2 regions of the Thalassospira sp. ABL2_045 genome follow, and region 2 is predicted to be linked to the other one. Evidence: predicted binding sites of a transcription regulator. Region 2 holds the regulator's gene; the other holds the start of a gene.
The links. The regulator HrcA, encoded in region 2, represses chaperone genes, less so after heat shock. The targets are predictions, from matches to a motif close to GTTAGCACTCNCCNNNGGNGAGTGCTAAC.
Positions count from the first base shown of each region.

Region 1: the regulator HrcA is predicted to act here: its motif matches at 8,109-8,137, upstream of groES (co-chaperone GroES).

Region 1 covers NZ_JBSWYV010000011.1:128,115-139,650, reverse strand. Annotated here, with positions in the region: gene ACXAIA_RS15775 (hypothetical protein) at 18-821, opposite strand; gene ACXAIA_RS15770 ((2Fe-2S)-binding protein) at 1,227-1,682, shown strand; gene ACXAIA_RS15765 (xanthine dehydrogenase family protein molybdopterin-binding subunit) at 1,679-3,937, shown strand; gene ACXAIA_RS15760 (c-type cytochrome) at 4,058-5,404, shown strand; gene ACXAIA_RS15755 (XdhC family protein) at 5,459-6,457, shown strand; gene ACXAIA_RS15750 (nucleotidyltransferase family protein) at 6,454-7,032, shown strand; gene ACXAIA_RS15745 (hypothetical protein) at 7,042-7,770, opposite strand; gene groES (co-chaperone GroES) at 8,202-8,489, shown strand; gene groL (chaperonin GroEL) at 8,550-10,208, shown strand; gene ACXAIA_RS15730 (sensor domain-containing diguanylate cyclase) at 10,309-11,536, opposite strand, start outside.
Region 2 covers NZ_JBSWYV010000001.1:370,421-381,956, forward strand. Annotated here, with positions in the region: gene ACXAIA_RS01750 (NIPSNAP family protein) at 1-110, opposite strand, end outside; gene ACXAIA_RS01755 (ArsR/SmtB family transcription factor) at 200-880, shown strand; gene cobB (Sir2 family NAD+-dependent deacetylase) at 889-1,635, opposite strand; gene grpE (nucleotide exchange factor GrpE) at 1,837-2,478, opposite strand; gene hrcA (heat-inducible transcriptional repressor HrcA) at 2,530-3,588, opposite strand; gene rph (ribonuclease PH) at 3,838-4,554, shown strand; gene rdgB (RdgB/HAM1 family non-canonical purine NTP pyrophosphatase) at 4,740-5,339, shown strand; gene hemW (radical SAM family heme chaperone HemW) at 5,446-6,639, shown strand; tRNA gene ACXAIA_RS01790 (tRNA-Leu) at 6,807-6,893, shown strand; gene ACXAIA_RS01795 (RES family NAD+ phosphorylase) at 6,943-7,821, opposite strand; gene ACXAIA_RS01800 (ribonuclease D) at 7,999-8,613, shown strand; gene ACXAIA_RS01805 (KpsF/GutQ family sugar-phosphate isomerase) at 9,041-10,063, shown strand; gene lptC (LPS export ABC transporter periplasmic protein LptC) at 10,067-10,813, shown strand; gene ACXAIA_RS01815 (LptA/OstA family protein) at 10,824-11,536, shown strand, end outside.

The DNA.
Region 1 (11,536 bases), on a different contig from region 2:
GTATTCGCGGCTCAAGGTCATTGCATCGAGCTGGCATGTCGAAATGGTTCATGTTTGGCGATGTACTCAGAAAGCCGCTTCATGAACGGTTGGTACTCTGCGCCAAGAAAATGAAAGAGCGATCCCACCTTAATCGTTTCGATCAAGACCGGTTCTTTCCCGGGGGCAAAGGCGCCTTCGCGGATGGCGAGACGAATGGTTTCGTCTTCGGCAAGGAAGCGATCAAAGGTTCCAAGATTGTAGTGCGATATGATGTCATCCACGTCACGATGACCGCTTGTCGGCTGGGTTGGGTCTTCGGACAAATACTGTTCCTGCCACGCCAGGCCAATCACAAATCCGACGGGACCGTCAGAGTGCAATTTGCTGCCGGGTGCGGCCCAAAGACTGTTTGAAATTTCAAGCAGCGGAACGTCTGATTGCACGAAGGATCGCGAATAACGTTTGGTCGCCAGGGGGAAGCGGAACATTTCCCCGTCAACCTGTCCTTCATTGAAGGCGACAAAGCCACGGCGCCCCGGCAGGCTTACGACCTGAACCTCGCAGCCTAGCTGCTCATAAATATCAACCATCACTTTCGTGACCGCGCCAGCCAGCCGGTCATTGCTGACACTGCTCAGCTGTTTTGGGCAGTCATTTGCGTCCTGCGCATGTCCGATGACAGGCACTAACAGTACCAACACGAACAGGATCAGGGATATTCGTGGTCCGGGCTTCATTGTCTGCTGCACTACTTTCAGGAGCCAAATCAGATGCTTGTACCGAAATAGATTGGGACGCAGAGACCTTTGCTCAAGGGGAGAGCAAACGCTTTTTGTCATCTGTTTTTAAATTGGTGATTGGAACTTTGGTCGCGGGCCTGCGTTAAGCAAATTCATGACGGCTTTTGAACTGTTGTCTTTCCCGATCTGGCCTGATCTTGCCACGCGCTTGTGCTGAACCAGCTTTGGTTGTGCCGGGCATGGTTGGTCCCCACATATCAGGAAGTCTGCAAGCCAGAAGCCAACATCCCCAAGCCATCCCGTCCATAACGGCGATTTATCTGTCTGGCTCATAAGAACTATTAAAAGAATGCCGTAGCGCGATTAATTTTTTTGGGCAGACTGGAAGCAATCAAAAACACGTCCAAAAACCCGGACGCACATTAGACAGGCCCGAGAGATCGACGGGCGAATGGCACGCCAAAAATCCGGTCCCGTCGCAGAACCGAACTAAGAGAGAGCGCCATGAAACTGACAATCAACAATGAGACCTATGATGTCGACGCAGAGGGTGACACACCGCTGCTATGGGTCATCCGTGATAATCTTGGCATGACCGGCACCAAGTTTGGCTGCGGACTTGCACAGTGTGGTGCATGCTCTGTGATGGTCGATGGTGTTGTGACCCGTTCCTGTGTCACGCCGATTGATGCTGTCGAAGGACAGGAAATTACCACCATTGAGGCCATCGAAAGTGATCCGGTCGGCAAACGCGTGGTCGAAAAATGGGTCGAACATCAGGTTCCCCAGTGCGGCTACTGCCAGTCCGGTCAGGTGATGGCGGCAACCGCGTTGCTCAAAGAAGTCGAAAATCCGACCGAAGATGACGTTGCTGCGGCGATGGTCAATCTGTGCCGTTGCGGCACTTACAACGCAATCCACGCCGCGGTCAAAGACCTTGCGGAAGGAGATGCGTCATGAAACAGCTGAAACCTTCTGCATCAGAGCAAGAAAAATTCCCGACCGGTGAACCGGTCAATATTTCACGCCGCCGGTTCCTGCTTGGTGCCGCCGGTGCGACAACCGGCGCACTCGTCCTTGGTTTCGGGCTGCCCGTGGGTAAGGCCCGCGCCCAAAGTGGTGGCGAGGTGACACCGGGCACCCGTGTGCCGGCTTTCCTTGAAATCCGTCCTGACAATAGTGTGCGTTTGCAAAGCCCGTTCGTTGAAGGCGGGCAGGGCATCTTTACCGCCATGGCCCAGATCGTTGGCGAAGAACTGGATGCCGATCCCAAAAGCTTTGTCGTCGAAAGTGCGCCGGCCGGCCCCGACTATCTGGTGATCAACAACCAGATGCGCATCACCGGCGGCAGTATGTCAGTGCGTACGAGCTATTCGACCATGCGCAAACTGGGGGCGTCTGCGCGCCAGATGTTGCTGCAGGCGGCATCCAACCGCATGGGCGTTCCGGTTGCACAGCTGACGACCGAGCCCGGTTATGTCGTAAACAGCAATACCGGCAACAAGATCCCGTATGGTGATCTGGCCGAAGACGCGCTTGATCTTGCCGTCCCCGATCCCGAGGGGATCGAGCTTCGCGATCCGTCGACCTTCCGCTGGATCGGGAAACCGATGGATCGTCTTGATATCCATGACAAGGCAACTGGCAAGGCCGTGTTTGCCATCGACGTTAAAGTTGACGGCATGGTTCATGCCGCTGTTCAGCACGCACCGCGTCTTGGTCTTGGGGTTGGCACTATCGTCAACGAAGCTGAAGTCAGCGCGATGAAAGGCGTGATGTCGATCCATCGCCTGGCCGGTGCTGTTGCGGTCGTTGCGGAACGTTGGTGGAATGCCAAGGTCGCGGCAGAGGCGCTTCAGGTTGAATGGGTCACACGCGATGCGGATGGTTCGAAAATCCGCCACATGCCCGAAGATTTCTCGACCGCGGCATTTTCTGAACGTCTGGCCAATGAAACCGGTGCTGGCAAGGCTGGCGAAGAGGAAGGTGATGTCAGTTCGGCATTGTCGAATGCGACCACCACGGTTGAGGCAACCTATCGCAGCCAGTTCGTCCATCATGGGCAGCTTGAGCCGCCATCAACCCTTGCACGGTTTAACGATGACGGAACCCTTGATATCTGGATGCCAAACCAGGCACCGGAGCAGTTCCAGTCGCAGATTGCCGGCATCACCGGCCTTGATGCATCCCAGATCAATATCCATTCGCCGATGCTGGGTGGGTTCTTTGGCCGTCACTTCCTGTATCCGGAAGCCAACCCGTATCCGCAGGCCATTCAATTGGCCAAGGAGGTCGGGCGTCCGGTCAAGCTGATCTGGACGCGTGAGGAAGAATTCCTGCGCGATCCGCTGCGTCCGATGGCGGCCGTGAAGTTCCGCGGTGGTCTGGATGCGGATGGTATGCCGGTTGGTCTTGAAGCCATCAGTGCGACCGAAGGCCCGACCGAGGGCATTTATGGTCACAATCCGGATTCCATGGACCCGACCGCACTTGAAGGTCTGACGGGCAAGAAATACGCCATTGCCAATCGCCGGATTGCCCAGGTTTATGTCGAAACGCCGGCGATGCTGGCTTATTGGCGCTCGGTTGGCCATTCAATGAATGATTTCTTCTATGAAACGTTCCTTGATGAAATGGCTGATCAGGGCGGGCAGGATCCTTATGAACTGCGCCTGGCTCTGCTTAAGGACAATGAACGACTGACCAACTTGCTTAAGGCGGTTGGCGATTTGTCCGGTGGCTGGAAACGCGGTCCGTTCACCGCAGCAGATGGCAGCCAGCGCGCACGTGGTGTCGGTATGGCATCGCCGTTTGGCAGTGAATCCGCAGCCATTGCCGAGGTTTCCATGCAAAACGGACAGGTCGTTGTCCATGATGTCTGGGAAGCAATTGATCCGGGCAGCATCGTCAACCCGGCAATCATCGAGGCACAGGTCAATTCCGCAACCGCACTTGGTTTGTCGGAAATTCTGATGGAAGAAGCCATCTACGAAAATGGCGAACCGACCGCGCGGAACTATGACCTGTATCCGATCCTGCGGCCCGATCAGATGCCCAACGTCCATGTCCGTATCGTCGAAAGCGGTGCGCCTATGGGCGGTATTGGTGAGCCGGGGCTTCCGCCGGTTCTGCCGGCAGTTGCCAACGCGGTTTCGACCCTTACCGGTCAGCGCGTGCGGGACATGCCGCTTAGCAACCTGCGCTTTGAAAGCTAGGCCCCTTAACGCAGATACAGCGGCGGTCACAGATTTTCTGTGACCGCCCAGCTCCCGCATCGTGCTGATCTGCGTTTGGATTTCGCGTTAAAACCAAACCAAACAAAAACGGGGATTCCGTTGAAAAAGTTGTTTCTGACTGTCTTGGGCGTCGTTGTTGTTGGCGCGGTCGGCACTGCCTGGATCGCGACACATACGCCGTCTTCGCCCTTTGATGATGTAAACGCCTCTGCGCCATCAGACGACCTGATCGCGCGCGGTGAATATGTTGCCCGCCTTGGGGACTGTGTTGCTTGCCATACCACCCCGGACGGCAAGGCCTTTGCCGGTGGGCTTGAAATGGGCACGCCGCTTGGCTCGATCTTCACCACAAATATTACCCCGGATCCGGAAACCGGAATTGGCAATTACAGCCTTGCCGATTTTGACCGCGCGCTTCGCCATGGCGTGGCGGCGGATGGTCATCGTCTGTATCCGGCAATGCCATATCCGTCCTATGAAAAGATGCCCGATGAGGACATCGAAGCGCTTTATGCCTATTTCATGGAAGGCGTCGAACCGGTCAAACAGGCCAACAAGCCGACCGAAATCGAAGAGCCGCTCAATATGCGCTGGCCGCTGGCACTTTGGAATGTCGCGTTTACCGAGGGTGAGGTCTATCAGGCCAAGGCATCCGAAGACGACATGTGGAACCGGGGTGCCTATCTGGTGCAGGGGCCGGGGCATTGTGGCAGTTGCCATACCCCACGTGGTCCGGCGATGAACGAAGTCGCCCTTGATGAAAGCAGCCCGGAATATCTGTCCGGTGCGCTGCTCGATGGCTGGTACGCGCCGAGCCTGCGTAATGACCCCAATATCGGTCTTGGCCGTTGGAGCGAAGAAGACATTTACGCCTATCTCAAAGATGGCCGTAATGAGCATGGCGTCGTGTTCGGATCGATGGTCGAGGCGTTCAACAACTCGACCCAGTTCATGACCGATGATGATCTGATGTCGATAGCCCATTACCTGAAATCATTGCCGGCAGACCCGGATTACGATGGACCGGTCTGGGCATATGATGAAGCGACCGCAGACGATCTGTCGCGCGATGTTGCCGACAAGGTGTCCGGTGCGCGGACCTATGCGACGAACTGCGCGTTTTGTCATGGTCGTGATGGTCTGGGTCAGAATGAATGGATCCCGCCGCTTGCCGGTGTGTCGTCCATGCTCGCCCCCGAGGCAGAGTCTGCGATCAATGTAACGCTGAACGGATCACCGCGTGTCATCGCGAATGGTGTGCCGGACACGTACCGCATGCCACCCTATCGTGAGCATCTTTCGGATGCCCAGATGGCCGAGGTGCTGACTTATGTCCGATCAAGCTGGGGCAACCATGGTGATGCTGTCAGTGCGGAAGAAGTGGCTGCCGTTCGTAGCCATACCGATCCGGCCAGCATCGATGTGATCATCTTGCAGATGCGCTGATTGGATATGCCATGCAAAACGCGATCAGCATCATTGTCATGAAGGAAGCCTGATATGAGCCATCAACTCTCTGAGATGCTGGATGTCTGGTGGGACGGTCGTGATCAGACGGAATGGGTTCTGGGTACCGTGTACCGGACCGAAGGTTCCGCCTATCGCAAGGCCGGGGCTATGATGCTGATCGACGGGCATGGCAGCCAACATGGTTTGCTGAGCGGTGGTTGTCTTGAAGCAGACATCATCCGCAATGCCCGCCGGGCGATGGTCACGGACAAGGTCGTCATGCTTGAATATGACGGCAATGATGAAGATGACGTTTTCTTCAAGCTGGGTGTCGGCTGCGGGGGAAAGGTGTACATCATGCTGCAGCCCCTGAGTGCCACAAATGACCTTGGCCTTGGCGACTTGCGCCATGCCCTGAAAGAACGTGAGAGCGGCTATTTCCATCAGAAAATCGGTGCGGCCGAAGCCTGGTTTGACCTTGATCCACGGGTTCTGCCCGGCCACCAGATCGCAACGATCAAGCCCGATGAGCGTGGCGATGACTGGTTGGTCACACCCATTCGGCCGGAACCGCATATCCTGATTGTCGGCGGTGGTCTTGATGCCCGCCCCGTTGCCAATATCGCCCGTGAAATGGGCTGGCAGGTCAGCCTTGCCGATCCGCGTCCGGCAAATGCCCGTGCGGACCATTTTCCGAATGTCAGCGCGATTGTGCGTGATATCGCATCACTTGGCGCTTTTGCCGATCAGCACCGTGTGGATGCCGCCGTCCTGATGGCACACAGCGTATCGATTGATGGCGATGCCCTGCAGGCATTGGGTGCCTCAACCATCCGGCATGTTTCGGCGCTGGGGCCGCGTCATCGCTTTGCCAATGTGCTTGATCATGCCGGGCTCAAGGAACACGAACTGCCATTCGCGGTTTCCAGTCCTGCCGGGCTTGATATTGGGGGGCAGCTTCCCGAAAGCATTGCTTTGTCGATCCTCTCGGGGATCCATCGGGTTCTTTACAGGGAAAGCAACCTGCATATGGCGAAGGTCGCAGAATGACGAAACTTGCAGGGCTTATTCTGGCTGCCGGGGCCAGTGAGCGGTTCGGTGGGCGCAAGCAACTGGCCGAGGTCGGGGGAAAGTCGCTTTTGCGTCATACGCTTGATCTGATTGCAGGAACCTGCGAAAGCGCGCCTTTCGTTGTTCTGGGCGCCTATCACGAAGATATCGTTGGCGAGGTCACTGGTCGCGGGCATGTGGTTCGCAATCCTGACTGGGCGCGCGGTATGGGCAATTCGATTGCCGCTGGCATCCGCGCCGTGATGGAGCAGGCAGCTTATTGCGACGGTGTGCTGATTGCGGTTTGTGATCAGGTCCGACTGCAAGCAGAAGACTATCAGAAACTGATTGATGCCTTTGACGGCACGGCGATCTTCGCAACACAGTATCCCCATGGCTTGGGCGTGCCGGCCATCTTTCCCAGAAACTGCTGGGAAGAACTTTCAGAACTTGATGGTCCCAGGGGGGCAAAGGAAATGATCAATCGCGAAGGACAGCATGTCAAAGCGGTGGATTTGCCCGGCGCCCTGATCGATGTCGACACCAAGGACGACCTTGCGGCAGCAATCGCCTGATCGCGCTGATCATTGGTCCTGTGCTGTATGAAACGGGTCGGTCTTGGCGACCAGTTCGGAAAACTTCTTCATGAACGGTGCGTGTTCCGCGCCGAGATAGTGATAGAGCGGCAGGACGGAAATGGTTTCCTCGATCACCGGTGCCGGGGTGTCGCCCAGAATGCCTTTTGCGATCATGTCGTCGTTATTGGTATCCGCTGCGAGGAAGCGCGTGACGCGGCCATTTGCATAGGCGTCATGCAGTTCGGTGTTAAACATCATCGGCTTGTTCGGGATACCGGTCTTGGCGGTTTTAGTTTTGGCGAACTTTTCTTGCCAGATCACACCCAGCGTAAAGGCAATCGGCGTTTGCGGATCATGGTCATTCGGATTGCGCCACAGCCGGTTTGATATCTCGCGCAAGGGCACGGATGAGCGGACAAACGCACGTGAGTAGGTCTTTTCTGCGGGAATGGCGCGCAGCAACTCCCCATCCACCAGACCTTCGTTGAAATGTAGCGGGCCACGGCGCCCGGGTAGTTTGACCACCTGAAGCGGGCAGCCCAGATCGGCATATATTTTTTGCAGGATCACAATCGCCTTTTGCGACATCGGTTCGTTTTCGATATAGGCAATTTTTTCGGGACACTTGTAGTCCGCCTCATCGGCCAAGGCGCTTGAGCTGATCGCAGGCAGGAGGGTGACAAAGGCAAGTGCAACGCGCGACACATACCGCACTGCTTGATGGCGGCTTTTCATGAAATGCCCGAAAGTCGGGTTAGGCGGAGTTTTACGGCACGACATCGGTGCAATCCGGTGATACTTGCGCAGTCATTGGTGTGGGTTGAGCTGCGCTTTCTGTTTGCACCTTAACGGTGAACGCGATTCTTTCCTAGGGAATTGAAATGCAGGATGTCGGCGTGTGGGCCAGATCCTCCGGGGTTGCGTTGGGGGCTTTAAAATGTTCTGATCGCGCCGCCTTGAAAACAGGGCAAATTTTTGCTGCGCCGCACAGGTGCCAAAGGGCAAAAATCGTGACATTTCCGCGTCTTTTTTGATCTCCCTATTGACTTTGGACAGGCACTCCAATAAATGCTGTTAGCACTCGCCGGGGGTGAGTGCTAATACGGGCTCATCCCGGTTAGTCTTAGTTATTAACGAGCCTTAGCTTAAACACGGAGTTGTCTAAAATGAAGTTCCGTCCGCTGCATGATCGCGTCCTGGTACGTCGTGTCGAGTCCGACACCAAGACTGCCGGTGGCATCATTATTCCGGATACCGCCAAAGAAAAACCGCAGGAAGGCGAAGTCGTCGCTGTTGGTTCTGGCGTTCGCAAAGACGATGGCTCGGTTGCAGCCCTCGACGTCAAAGCAGGTGACAAAGTCCTGTTTGGCAAATGGTCGGGCACCGAAGTCAAGGTTGACGGCGAAGAGCTGTTGATCATGAAAGAATCCGACATCATGGGCATCATGGAATAAGTCAGCCCTTTGGGTGACTTAAGTCCACGTTCATCCGTCTCATAGAGAGGAAAGAATATTATGGCTGCTAAAGACGTAAAATTTTCCACCGATGCACGCGCTAAAATGCTGCGTGGCGTCGATATCCTGGCAGACGCTGTCAAGGTAACGCTTGGCCCGAAAGGCCGTAACGTTGTTATCGAAAAATCCTTCGGCGCACCGCGTGTGACCAAGGACGGTGTTTCGGTCGCCAAAGAAATCGAACTGACCGACAAGTTCGAAAACATGGGCGCACAGATGGTTCGCGAAGTCGCGTCGAAAACTGCCGATCTGGCAGGTGACGGCACCACGACCGCAACCGTTCTGGCACAGTCGATCGTTCGTGAAGGCAACAAGTCCGTTGCTGCCGGCATGAACCCGATGGACCTGAAGCGCGGTATCGACCTTGCGACTTCCAAAGTCATCGAATCGATTTCGAGCCGTGCACGTAAAGTTGCCGGTCGCGACGAGATCGCACAGGTTGGTAACATCTCCGCTAACGGTGACCGTGAAGTCGGCGACATGATCGCTGAAGCCATGGAAAAAGTTGGCAACGAAGGTGTTATCACCGTTGAGGAAGCCAAAGGCTTGCACACTGAACTCGACGTTGTCGAAGGCATGCAGTTCGACCGTGGTTACCTGTCGCCGTACTTCGTAACCAACCCGGAGAAAATGGTCGCAGAAATGGATGCTCCGTACATCCTGCTGTTCGACAAGAAAATCTCCTCGCTTCAGCCGATCCTTCCGCTGCTTGAGTCGGTCGTTCAGTCCGGCAAGCCGCTTCTGATCATTGCTGAAGACATCGAAGGCGAAGCTCTGGCAACCCTGGTTGTCAACAAGCTGCGCGGTGGTCTGAAAATCGCTGCTGTTAAAGCACCGGGCTTCGGCGACCGTCGTAAAGCCATGCTCGAAGACATCGCCATCCTCACCGGTGGTCAGGTTGTCTCCGAAGATCTCGGCATCAAGCTGGAGAACGTTACCCTCGACATGCTCGGTACCGCGAAATCGGTTACCATCACCAAAGAAGAAACCACCATCGTTGATGGTGCTGGTGAGAAAGCACAGATCGAAGCACGCGTTGGTCAGATCCGCGCCCAGATCGAAGAAACCACCTCTGATTACGATCGTGAAAAACTGCAGGAACGTCTTGCGAAACTCGCAGGCGGTGTTGCCGTGATCAAAATCGGTGGCGCTTCGGAAGTCGAAGTGAAAGAACGTAAAGACCGCGTTGACGATGCTCTGCACGCAACCCGCGCAGCTGTCGAAGAAGGCATTGTTGCTGGTGGTGGTACGGCTCTGCTGTACTCGGTCAAGGCACTCGAAGGTCTTGAAGGTGAAAACCATGACCAGACCATCGGTGTTGACATCGTTCGCCGTGCCCTGCAGGCACCGGTTCGCCAGATCGCTGAAAACGCCGGCGTAGACGGCGCGGTTGTTGCTGGCAAACTGCTTGAGCAGGACGACGTTGAGTTCGGTTACGACGCCCAGAAAGGCGAATACACCAACCTCGTCAAAGCTGGCATCATCGACCCGGCCAAAGTTGTTCGTACTGCCCTGCAGGACGCAGCATCGGTCGCAGGTCTGCTGATCACCACCGAATGCATGATCGCTGAGAAGCCGGACGATAGCCCGGCTGCTGGCGGCGCGCCTGACATGGGCGGCATGGGTGGTATGGGCGGCATGGGTGGCATGGGCTTCTAAGCCTCACCCAACCGACCAAGCACTACGAGAAGGGCTCCGCAATTGCGGAGCCCTTTTTGCTTTGGGTGTTCAGCGGTCCGGAAGTGCTAAGCACAAGTGCCTATTCAAGGCAGCTTTGATTACGGCCGTTTTCCTTGGCCTGATAAAGCGCATGGTCAGCACGCACAAGCACGTCCTCGGGGCTCTCGCCGCGTTGATAGCAGGCGATACCCGCACTCACGGTTACCAGGATATCCGTATCACCGACCGTCGTGGGGGATATTTCGATCCGTTCACGGATGCGTTCGGCGACAAACCGGGCAGCTTCCCCGTCCGTGTCGGGCAGCAGGACAACAAATTCCTCGCCGCCAAGACGGAAGAACAGCTTTTCCTCTTCAAACCGCAGCGTGTTGGACGCTGTGCTGGTGACATGCTGAAGCACAATCTCACCGGTATTGTGGCCATAGGTATCATTCACATGCTTGAAGTGATCGATATCGATCATCACCAGCGCATATGGCGTGCCAGTACGGCTGCTTTTGGCATGGATGCGTGCGATGCGGTCTTCGAAAGCTGCACGGTTTAACAGGCCGGTCAGCGGGTCGTGGAACGCCTCGAATTCAAGGTTCAGGTTATGCAGCTTCTGATGATGAATGTTCTTGAGCAGGCCGATGACCCGGACCGGGTTGTTGAACCTGTCTCGTTCCGTCACAGAGCCCGCATGGCTAAACCATTCCCAACGATCCGTGTCACCGATCTGGATGCGCGCATCGACCTCAAAGTACGGAGTATGCCCGGCAAGATGGGCATTAAGCGCCAGGTTGAACGCGTGACGGTCGTCTGAATGGATGCGCTGACGCAAGTCTTCGACATTGAGCTTCTCATCGTCATTTTCGATATCAAGCAGGCGATAGAAGCTGTCAGAGAAATAGCCGCGCTTCTCGGGAATGTTCCAGTCCCAAAGACCCTGACCCGCCGTGTCGAGGGCAAATTGCAGGCGCTGATCGAGTGCCTGTCTTTTCTGCTCGCTTGTGCGTTTGGCTTGCCGGTCGAGTTTGATCCGCAACAGAAACACCGCTGCAACGCCAACAATGACAATAGAAGCAATGATCGCGTTTTGTCGGGTCGAATAATAGGTCTCAAAGAACCGGTCGGTCGAGATCTGCAGATAAACCGTTAGCGGCAAGCCGGGCAGGTTGCTGTGCGACAGCACGAGGTTGTCTTCAATACGTGCTATATTGGCGTGAAGGGACGCTTCGCCATGATAGCTGTACCAGTAGCTGGTTTCTTCGGTCACGCTCAGCCAATCGGTGACGGTTTGGGCCAGGGCATACTGATTGGTCAGGATG
Region 2 (11,536 bases):
ACAAGGTCAGCACCACAGCGGGGAATGGCCTGTCCCCAGTTGCGGGCATATTCGATGAAGGCGTCTTTTTTGTAGGGGTCGATTTCATAGCGAATGAAGCAGGTGATCATGACAGCGTCCTTTCAGGAGAGATGGTTTCTTGGGTGACAGATCCATTATCCCGATTGCTGCGCATCAATGCTTCGATTAGCATCGAACTATGAAAGAAGGACCCGATATTGCCCGTGTGGCCGCATTGCTTGGCGATCCGGCGCGCGCAAATATGCTGACCGCACTGATGAGTGGTCGGGCGCTTACCGCAGCTGAACTGGCCCAGGAGGCCGGTGTGACGCCGCAAACCGCAAGCTCGCATCTGGCAAAGCTTGAGAGCGGGCAGATCGTTGTGCCGCGCAAACAGGGGCGGCATCGTTATTTCACGTTAAGTGGCCCCGATATTGTCGAGGTGTTGGAAGTCCTGATGGGGATTGCCAACCGGGTCGGGCATAACCGGGTGCGCACCGGCCCCAAGGACCCGGAATTGCGCAAGGCGCGCGTTTGTTATGATCATCTGGCCGGTGACATGGGGGTAGCCCTGTTTGACGGCCTGGCCAAACGCAAGCTGATTGAAAGCGACGTGAATGGCGTTGCCCTGACACCGGCCGGGATCGATTTTGCCAATACGTTTGGCATTGATCTGGATGGCTTGCGGGCCAAGCGCCGCCCACTCTGTCGCGAGTGCCTGGACTGGAGTGCCCGGCAATCGCATCTGGCGGGCTCCTTTGGGGCGGCCTTGCTGGACCGGTTTTATGATCTTGGCTGGGCCCGGCGCGTGCCGGAGTCGCGGATTGTGCGTTTTAGCGATGCGGGCGAGAAATCATTTCGTGACCTGATCAATCCGTAAGACCGATATCAATCCCCAAGCAAGGCGGAAACGAAGGTCGGCACCAGTTCGGTGGCAGGGCCATAGGTGCTGTGATCGAACTGGGTGGCACCGGAACTGGGTTCGAGATTGAGCTCGACCGTTTCGGCCCCGGCTTCTTCGTGGGCGACCTGCACAAACCCGGCGGCGGGATAGACATTGCCTGATGTCCCGATGGAAATGAAAAGCCCGCATTCGCCGAGCGCTGCATAAATGCGGTCCATCTCCAGGGGCATTTCACCAAACCACACCACATGCGGGCGCAAGCCACCGGCCTTGCCGCAACTGGGACACGGGGTTTCCTTGGCAAGGTCGCCCGGCCACTCAGTGAGCAGGTCACAATGATTGCAGCGGATCTTCAAAAGTTCGCCATGCATGTGGATCAGGTTTTTTGATCCCGCGCGACCATGCAGATCATCGATGTTTTGTGTGACCAGCAACACGTCACCGGGCCATTCGGCCTCTAGCCTTGCCAGGGCCAGATGGGCGGCATTGGGTTGCACATCCGGGTCATGCAGGCCAGCCCGGCGGTCATTATAGAAATGATGGACCAGATCGGGATTAGCGACAAAGGCGTCGGGCGTTGCGACCTCGGAAATATCGTATTTTGCCCAGATGCCGTCCGCGTCCCGAAAGGTATGCAACCCGCTTTCCTTGGAAATACCCGCCCCGGTCAGAATGACAATCGGGGCGGCTTCATCGCGCAGGATGTCGATCAGGTTGGGGCTAAGCGGCATAATTTTTCGTCCTTTGGCGAAGTGGATGCCCGCCTGCGCGGGCATGACGGTCTTGTGGGTGATGGATGGTCCAATAGCTTATGTCATTCGCGCGAAAGCGGGAATCTCTTGAGCGTATGAAAGCAAAACGGCCTCGCCAAGTATGTCTGGCGAGGCCGTAAAACCCGATCCGCTAAAATCGGTTTGAATATTCAATGTGGCTTAGGCCGAGGTATCAACATTGCCGCCCGGGGTATCGTCCTGGCTTGGTTTTTCACCGGCCGGGTTTTTGGTGACACCGACCATGGCCGGGCGCAGCAAGCGCCCCTTAAGGACATAACCCGCCTGCATGACCTGTGCGACGTGACCATCCGGATATTCCGGATGCGGCAGTTCAAACACGGCCTGATGCTTGTTCGGATCAAGCTTTTCGCCCAGCGGCTCAACTTTTTCGATGCCGTTCTTTTCAAGCGCCTTCTGCAGGGCCTGCTCGGTCATCTCGACACCGTCGACCAGCGTTTTCATCGCCGGGTCGGCATCAGACGTGTCACCGGCGGCATCAAGGGCGCGACGCAGGTTGTCGCTGACATCGAGCAAATCGCGGGCAAATTTGGTGATGGCGTAGTTGCCGGCATCCTCGACGTCCTTTTTCGCGCGGCGGCGGGTGTTTTCCACCTCGGCGGCCTGGCGCAGCAGACGGTCTTTCAGTTCCGCGACTTCGGCTTCAAGGGCCTCGACCGGGTCCTGGGGTGCGGCATCTTCAACGGCTTCTTCGGTCGCCTCTGCTGCGACCTCTTCCGATGCGGTGTCCTCTGCATTGACGTCCTGCAGATCTTCCGGAGTGTTCTTTGCGGTTTCCGACATGGCTAACCTTGCTACTTTCACGTTATGCGGCCTGACACGCAGCGCCGCGATTTATCCAATCAGTCGACCGACCAGCTTGGCGGTGTAATCGACCAGCGGAATGATCCGGGCATAATTGATCCGGGTCGGTCCGACAACCCCGATTGCACCCACAATGCTGCCTTCAGCATTCTGATAGGGTGAAATCACCATCGAAAGACCCGATCCGCCGAACAGTTTATTCTCCGACCCGATGAAAATCTGAACGCCCTGGGCGTCCGTCGTCACATCGAGCAATTCAATCATCTGATCGCGGGCTTCAAGCACGTTAAACAGGCGGCGCACGGTCTCAAGCTGTTCTATCGTATCGATATTTTCGAGCAGCTGGGATTGCCCCTTCACAATCAGGGACGATCCCTTGACTCCGCCGGCCCATGTTGCCAGGCCCGCATCAATCAGATTGGCGGAAAGATCATCAAGCTCCTGTTTGAGGCGATCACGCTCCTGAGTCATCAGAAGGCGCGCATCATCAAGCGTCTTTCCAGCCAACCGGGTATTTAGATAATTTGCCGCCTCTGTCAATGCCGAGGCGGGTAAATCCGCCGGAACATCAAGGATTCGGTTTTCAACATTGCCGTTCTGCGAGACGAGTACCGCAAGAACCTTGCCCGGCGAAAGGGCAACAAATTCGATCTGTTTTAAGCGAATGCCATCGGTCTTCGGCGCGACCACCAGCCCGGCGCAGCGCGACAGGCCCGATAGCATCGTGGTTGCCTCGCCCAGCATCTGATCGAGCGAATAGCCCGCCTGTTCGCAATTCTTGGTCAACTGGTCGCGTTCAGCATTGGGAAGGTCGCCGACCTCCATCAGGGCATTCACAAAAAGCCGCAGGCCCTTCTCACTGGGCAGGCGTCCGGCCGAAATGTGCGGTGCGACCAGAAGACCCATTTCTTCAAGATCGGACATGACATTGCGGATCGTCGCGGCTGAGAGGTTTTCCGACATGCGCCGCGCAATCGAGCGCGAGCCGATCGGCTCCCCGGTTTCGACATAGGCATCGACAATCTGGCGGAACACTTCACGTGACCGCGCATTCATGTCGCCCAGCAATGTATCGTCAAAATGCGCCATTGTGTTCGGGTCGGGACCTTTTGTCGTGAAACTGAACAGAATTTAGTCAGGCAATTGCATTGCGTCAATTGCAGGGCCAATTGCTTCAAGTTGTTGGTTTGTCTGCATTGCCCGGGAAGCAATAAAAACATGCTGGGAAACTGCTGGACGTTTGGTGGGTCACATCTTACTTTGGGCCAAATTTTACAGGACAATTTTGCGCTGTTCCGATCTGTGAACACCGCCAAGACAACCAAGAGGTTCCTTCTCATGCGCCCTTCCGGCCGTACCCCCGATCAGCTTCGTGATGTGACGATTGAAACCGGCATTTCCAAATATGCCGAAGGCTCCTGCCTGATCAAATTCGGCGACACGCACGTGATCTGTACCGCAACGGTCGAAGACAAGGTCCCGGGCTGGATGCGCAATTCCGGCAAGGGCTGGATCACGGCTGAATACGGTATGCTGCCGCGCGCAACGGACTCGCGCATGAACCGTGAAGCCGCCCGTGGGGGTCAGTCGGGCCGTACCCAGGAAATTCAGCGCCTGATCGGGCGTTCGATCCGTGCGGTTGCCGACATGAAGGCGATGGGTGAAATGCAGATGCGCCTTGATTGCGATGTCATTCAGGCCGATGGCGGTACGCGGACTGCATCGATCACGGGTGCCTATGTTGCCGCCCATCTGGCGTTTCAGGGCGTGCGTCGCCTTGGCCTGATCAAGGAAATCCCGCTGACCCAGCCGGTCGCAGCGATTTCGTGCGGGATCTATAACGGCGAGGCGGTGCTTGATCTTGATTACGCCGAAGACAGCAATGCCGGTGCCGATGCCAACTTCGTGCTGGCCGGCAATGGCGGCATTGTCGAGGTTCAGGCAACCGCCGAAGACGTTCCGTTTGATCGCGCGTCTTATGATCAGATGTTCGCGCTGGCCGAAAAAGGCTGCAAAGAGCTGTTTGAAAAACAGCGTCAGGCACTCGGTCTCTAAGGTCGCTGATCTTCGTCCCATGCTGGCCTGCAAATGGCGGGGCACTGCGCTTCCGATGCTCACGTAGCTTCAACTACGCTGCGCTTCGGTTCTCGCGACCAGCCATTTTCGACTCAGCATGAAACGAATCTCAACAACCTTGCTTTGATCTCACCCCTTTTAGAAACCGCATTTCAGGCAAGACCATGGCCCGTCGTTTTACGGAAAAAAAACTCGTCATCGCCAGCCACAACAAAGGCAAGATCAAGGAAATCGCCGAGCTGCTCGCACCGTTCGGGATCGAGGTTTTCTCGGCGGGTGAACTGGACCTTCCGGAACCCGAAGAAACCGAAAAAACTTTCATCGGCAATGCACAGCTGAAATCAACCGCCGCTGCCAATGGCGCAAATCTGCCAGCCCTTGCCGATGATAGTGGTTTGGCGGTTTCTGCCCTTGATGGCGCACCGGGTATTTATTCCGCGCGCTGGGCCGGGCCGGACAAGGATTTCGACATGGCGATGGAAAAGGTCCAGAACGGCATCGGTAGTCATCCGGACCGTCGTGCATCCTTTATCTGTGCCTTGTCGCTGGCGTGGCCGGACGGGCATGTCGAGAATTTCGAAGGCCGGGTTGATGGCGAAATCGTCTGGCCCAAGCGCGGCCCGCATGGCTTTGGTTATGACCCGATTTTCCAGCCCAAGGGGTACGCGGAAACCTTTGGCGAAATGGACCCGGCGAAAAAGCATGAAATGAGCCACCGGGCCGATGCCTTTGCCCAGCTGGTCAAGGCCTGCTTCGAAGACTGATCCGGGGTATTTCCTGCATTCATCCCATGCGCGCATCGCTGATGTCATGATCGGCGGTGCGTGTTACGTTACAGGCAACTCATCCCGCATTCGAAAAGAGTCCCGCGTGTCCGCAGCCTCAAGTGAAACCGTGCCGTTTGGCATTTATATCCACTGGCCATTCTGTCTGTCGAAATGCCCCTATTGTGATTTCAACAGCCATGTGGCGAACAGTGTTGATCACGCGCGTTGGCGCAAGGCGCTCCGGGCGGAGCTGGCCCATGGCGCGGCCCGCCATCCGGGGCGAACGGTGGGCTCGGTTTTCTTTGGCGGCGGCACGCCATCCTTGATGGACCCGGAAACGGCGGGTGTGCTGATTGAGGACATCAAATCCTTCTGGGATGTGACGGATGACCTTGAAATCACGTTGGAGGCCAATCCGGGCACGGTCGAGATTGACCGGTTCTCGGCCTTTGCTGCGAACGGCATTAACCGGGTCTCAATCGGTATTCAGGCGCTCAATGACCGCGATCTTAAATTCCTGGGGCGCTTGCACAGTGCCGAGGAAGCCATGCGGGCCTTGGATGTTGCGACCTCGGTGTTTGATCGGTTTTCCTTTGATCTGATTTACGCCCGGCCGGAACATGATCCCAAAGCCTGGCGGGCGGAACTCCGTGAGGGGCTTGGCATCGCCAATGGGCATATTTCGCTTTATCAGCTGACCATTGAGCCGGGCACACAGTTTTATACGCTGCATCAGCGCGGTGACCTGGTGGTGCCGGGCGAGGACCTTGCGACCGAGCTTTATGAGATCACCCAGGAAGAAACCGAACGGGCCGGCTATCGCTGTTACGAGGTGTCCAACCACGCCAAATCGGGGCAGGAAAGCCGCCATAACCTCGTGTATTGGCGCTATGGCGATTATCTCGGCATCGGGCCGGGCGCGCATGGCCGCGAAGCGGTGGTGGGCGCGGCTGGCAATATCACGCCGATGGCGGTCCGACGTCACCGTGCGCCCGAGATCTGGCTCGATCGCGTTGAAAAGCAGGGCCATGGCACGCAGGAAGAAACCGCGCTTGAGGCGGATGAACGTCTGCTTGAAATGGTGATGATGGGCTTAAGGCTGAATGAAACGATCCCGACGGCCCGGTTTGAGCGCATCATTGGCAAGGGACCGCGTGATGTTCTCGCGCAGGATCGGCTTGAAACCCTGATCGAGTCTGGTGATCTGATCTGTGATTCGGCGGGCTTGCGCGCCACCGATCAGGGCAGAAACCGTTTGAACGGTGTTCTGGCCTATTTGTTCGACCACGCGGTTTAAGCCCGAAACCCGCAAAATGCCAAGAAAAACCGCGCGATTGGCGGGGGCCTGCAATCGCGCGCAGGAAGTTTCACCAAACCATCAAAAAGTTGGTTGACACTTAAGCCTGACCGCGTATATTCCGCCCCGTTCCGGCGGGAAACCCCGGACAATACCTAAGCCCCTATGCCCAGGTGGCGGAATTGGTAGACGCGCTGGCTTCAGGTGCCAGTGGCCTTAAGGTCGTGGAAGTTCGAGTCTTCTCCTGGGCACCATACCCCAGCACATTTCAGATGTGCTGGGGTATTGTCGTTTTGGGATGAATCAAGGCCATTCGATGGGGCCAAGTTCACGTATAGGGACAGGCTGGCTTTGAAGCATTTGATAAGCTCCATAGCCATATGCCTTATTAACCTTGCAAGCCATCGTCTCAGTGGGCGTTATCCAATTATCATACGACTCTTTCTTCACGGCAAAGTTGAGTCCCCCTGCATGTTCAACACTTTGAAAGATAATGCCAGCTACTCGATCGTGTCTCATGAGTTCGTTCGTGATAGCGTTCGATACTCGATAGACATTGTTATCTCCTTTGCGCCCTACCCAGTCTGTTAGGAATGCGTCAACCAATTGAATAGCGAGAGCCAAATCTGGGTTCACAGCTTTTAGAACCGCTTCATAAGCGGCTTGAAACTCCGGCGATTGTGTAGTGGTTTTTCCGCGTCTTCTTAGATTGTCGATATCGCCAATCATCGTAAGATTGAAGTTTTCATGAGCGATGCATTTGTACTTCGTGAGATGGAATGTCATTCCTTCTTTGAGTCGTGCTTCTGCAAATGCTGTTTCGGGGCTTGAAGCAGCGTAGAAAACGGGTTCGTTCGCGAAGGCAACTCGCCCAGCTATGTCAGTTTTGGGAGGGTATGATAGCTCATCAGTGTGTTTAAACCTGACTCCCGCATCTGAGGTTCGTACACGCCAAAAAACCAGATCTGCCGTAACACTGTATGGGAGTGCGAAGAAGCAATAAGTCAGATAGTCAATAAGTTTGGTGATCTCATCTTCTGGTATCTCTGAGATCTTTTTTTCATTGAATCGTTTAATTGAATCAGAGACTTGATCAAGTGCGTCATTAGGGAGCTTGTTCAAACTTGCTAAAGCGGTGTCAATCACAGGTTGATATTTGTTGGGGTGGTTCTCGTCTACCATAATAACCTCACTTGATTTGGTGTCGTTACGAAATTGCGATGATAGCAACCCTTGGTTGCTTTATGGTGGAAATGTTGTCGTGAGGAACGAGGTGTAATGAACGCCCCCGACTTTTGCGGTGCGATGCGCGGTTTGCTGTGCTAAGAACAGGCAAATTCTGACATTTGGAGAACCGCGATGACCAATTTCCTCCATCTCGGAGATCTGCCTGATGACCTTGACCTTGGAAAGGTCGTGGCGATCGATAGTGAGACCATGGGCCTTAACCCGCACCGCGACCGTTTGTGTGTCGTGCAGCTTTCAAGCGGGGATGGCGACGCCCATCTGGTCAAGTTTGATGGGGAAGATTACAGCGCGCCGAACCTCAAGAAACTTCTGGCCGACGACAGCGTTCTCAAGCTGTTTCATTTCGGGCGTTTTGACATCGCGGTGATGGACAAATATCTCGGCGTGCGTTGTGCGCCGGTCTATTGCACCAAGATCGCCTCCAAACTGGTGCGCACTTACACAGACCGTCATGGTCTGAAGGATGTGCTGCGCGAGACCGTCGGGGTCGAGATTTCCAAGCAACAGCAGAGCTCCGACTGGGGCGCGGCCGAGCTTTCCAAGGAACAGATCGATTACGCCGCATCCGACGTGCTGTATCTGCACAAGGCACGCGAAGAGCTTGATCGTCGTCTGGTCCGTGAAGGGCGCATGGAGATCGCGCAGGCCTGTTTTGACTTCCTGCCGATGCGCGCGACGCTCGATCTGGCGGGCTGGGAAGAAACCGATATTTTCGCCCATTCCTGATCTCGGCATAAGGCCGGTTAACCGCCTGTGAAGAATAGGAGGTGTATGGAGGATCGAGGGTCTAACCGTGTTAATTCAACGTGTTCTGTTTGAATAAAAGCTTTCCAACAGGTTTTATTTCTTTGCCGGAAAGGCTTTGTGCCTTTTCAAAAAGAAATAGGGCCTGAGGGTATGCTTTTATCCAAACCCGTAGGGCGAGTGCCAAATCATTCGTGGAGGGCGTCGCTAATACTTGAAAACCTGAGGGTTTCCTGCGTAAAAGCTCCTACCCACAAATGATTTGGCACTCGCAGAACGCATTGAATTAACACGGTTAGACCCTCTTGAATTGACCCCCACGCCAACCGGGTTCATAGTTTTGGCCCAATGATCTTGCAAGATTGGCGGTATAAGCTATCTCCGGGCGGAAAACGCTAACAAGAAACAGATGACAGTGACCCCAGAAGTGTCTCCAGAATTGGCCAAAGAGTCTTCCAACCGGCCAGCACCGGCAACCGATGCCGATCTTGCCATTGCGCGCCGTGTTCTTGATATCGAAGCCACTGCGCTGCGCGACCTTGCAGACTCGCTCAATGGCGAGTTTTGCGATGCCATCAACCTGATCGAGGGCCTCAAGGGCCGCCTGGTTGTCACCGGCATGGGCAAAAGCGGTCATATCGCCAAGAAAATTGCCGCGACCTTTGCCTCGACCGGCACGCCGTCCTTTTTCGTGCATCCGGCTGAAGCGAGCCACGGGGACCTTGGCATGATTGGCAAGGATGATGCGGTTCTGGCCCTGTCCAATTCCGGTGAAACCCCGGAGCTGTCCGACATTATTGCCTTTACCCGGCGCTTTAACGTGCCGCTGATCGGTATGACCCGCAAACCGGAAAGCTCGCTTGCGAAACAATCCGATTGCCCGCTTGTTTTGCCGGCAAGCCCGGAAGCCTGCCCGAACAAGCAGGCGCCGACGACATCGACGACCGCGATGCTGGCCTTTGCCGATGCGCTGGCGGTAACGCTTATGGAGCGGCGCGGATTTTCATCGGAAGATTTCCGCACCTTCCATCCCGGTGGCAAGCTGGGTCAGCGGTTGCTGCATGTCCGTGATGTCATGCATGAGGCCGATACCCTGCCATTGATCAAACCCGACGCCCTGATGTCCGAAGCCCTTGTCACCATGACCAGCCATTCCTTTGGCTGTGTGGGTGTGGTCGATGATGCCGGTGTTTTGGCCGGGATCGTGACCGATGGCGATTTACGCCGTCACATGGCCGATAATCTGGTCGCGCTCAAGGTTGGTGATGTCATGACCGCCGGGCCGAAAGTCACCAGTGCTGGTGCGCTGGCGGTCGAGGCGTTGGCCATCATGAATGACCGGTCGATCACATCGCTGTTTGTTCTTGATGACGCCGGTGTGCCGGTGGGCTTGGTTCATATCCATGATCTGTTGCGTGTCGGAGTGGCGTAACGCATGAGCACCGAGGGCACGCCACAGGTTGAAGACCGCGCAGAAAGCCAGAAGGCAGCGGGACGTGAAGAACGTCACGCGCGGGGCTTCTCGCGTGATCGTATGCCTTCGGCGCGTCGCAATGTGCGCATCAATCCGTTCCGCCGTGTCATCGTCAATATGCTGAAATTCGTGCTGCCGCTGATCGCGATGACGATCATGGCACTCGTCGTGCTGTGGCCGCAGATCGAACAGGTGCAGGATAGCGGCTTTCGGCTTGGCTTTTCGACCTCGCCCGAGGATTTGATGGAAAATGTCGCGATGAGCAATCCACGCTTCTTTGGCGTCGATGGCAATCGCCAGCCCTTTACCGTGACCGCCAGTGAAGCGGTGGAAACGTCGGAAACCGAAACACGGCCCGATCATATCTATTTGTCGGGGCCGCAGGCCGACATTACGCTCAATGACGGATCATGGATTGCGATGACTGCCAATGAAGGGTTCTATACCGAAACCGACGGGATGCTGGATCTGGTCGGCACGGTAAACATGTACCACGATCAGGGTTTTGAAATTCATACCGAGGAAGCTGAAATTGCCATGAATGCTGGCAGTGCTAGTGGCGATGTGCCGGTGGATGGGCAGGGGCCGTTTGGCACCATTGCTTCCGATTCCGGGTTTGAGCTTGAAGACAAGGGGGCGGTGATCCGCTTTTTGGGGAAATCCCGTCTGGTGATTTTCGACAGTGCAATGAATTCGACGGAGCAATGAGAGGGAAGTCATGATTGCGATGCCGCATCTCGCCCGCAAGACTGGAACGCTGCTGACACCCTTCATGCTAGGGGGCCTTATGCTGGGGGCGGCCGTGATTGGCCTGTCCAGTATGTCGCAAACCGCTTCGGCCAATCCGCTGGGATTGGCGCAAAATGGCAGTGGCGGGCTTGAGGTCGAGTCTGATAACGGTATCGAATGGCGCCGCAATGAACAGGTCCTGATCGCACGCGGCAATGCGGTGGCCAAGCGCGGCACATCGCGCGTTGATGCCGATGAGCTGCAGGCGCTGTATCGTGACCGTGACGGCAATAGCGAGATTTACCGCATCATAGCGACCGGCAATGTCAAACTGTCGTCTGATACCGATGTCGCGGTGGGCGATCGCGCGGTCTATGACATTGACGAGGCCGTGGTCGTTTTGACCGGTGATAACCTTAAATACACCACGCCCAGCGAAACGTTAACCGCGCGTGACAGCCTTGAATATTGGGAAACAGAGCGGGTCGCAGTGGCGCGCGGTGACGCGGTTGCCGTATCGGAAGATCGCACCCTTCGCGGTGATGTCCTGACTGCGCGCTTTGATGCCGGTCAGGCCGGTGCAAACGAATTGCGCCGTATTGATGGTCAGGGCAATGTGAATATTCGCACAGCAACAGAGTTTGTCGTTGGGGATCAGGGTGTTTATGATGCGAAAACAGGTATCGCCACCCTTATCGGATC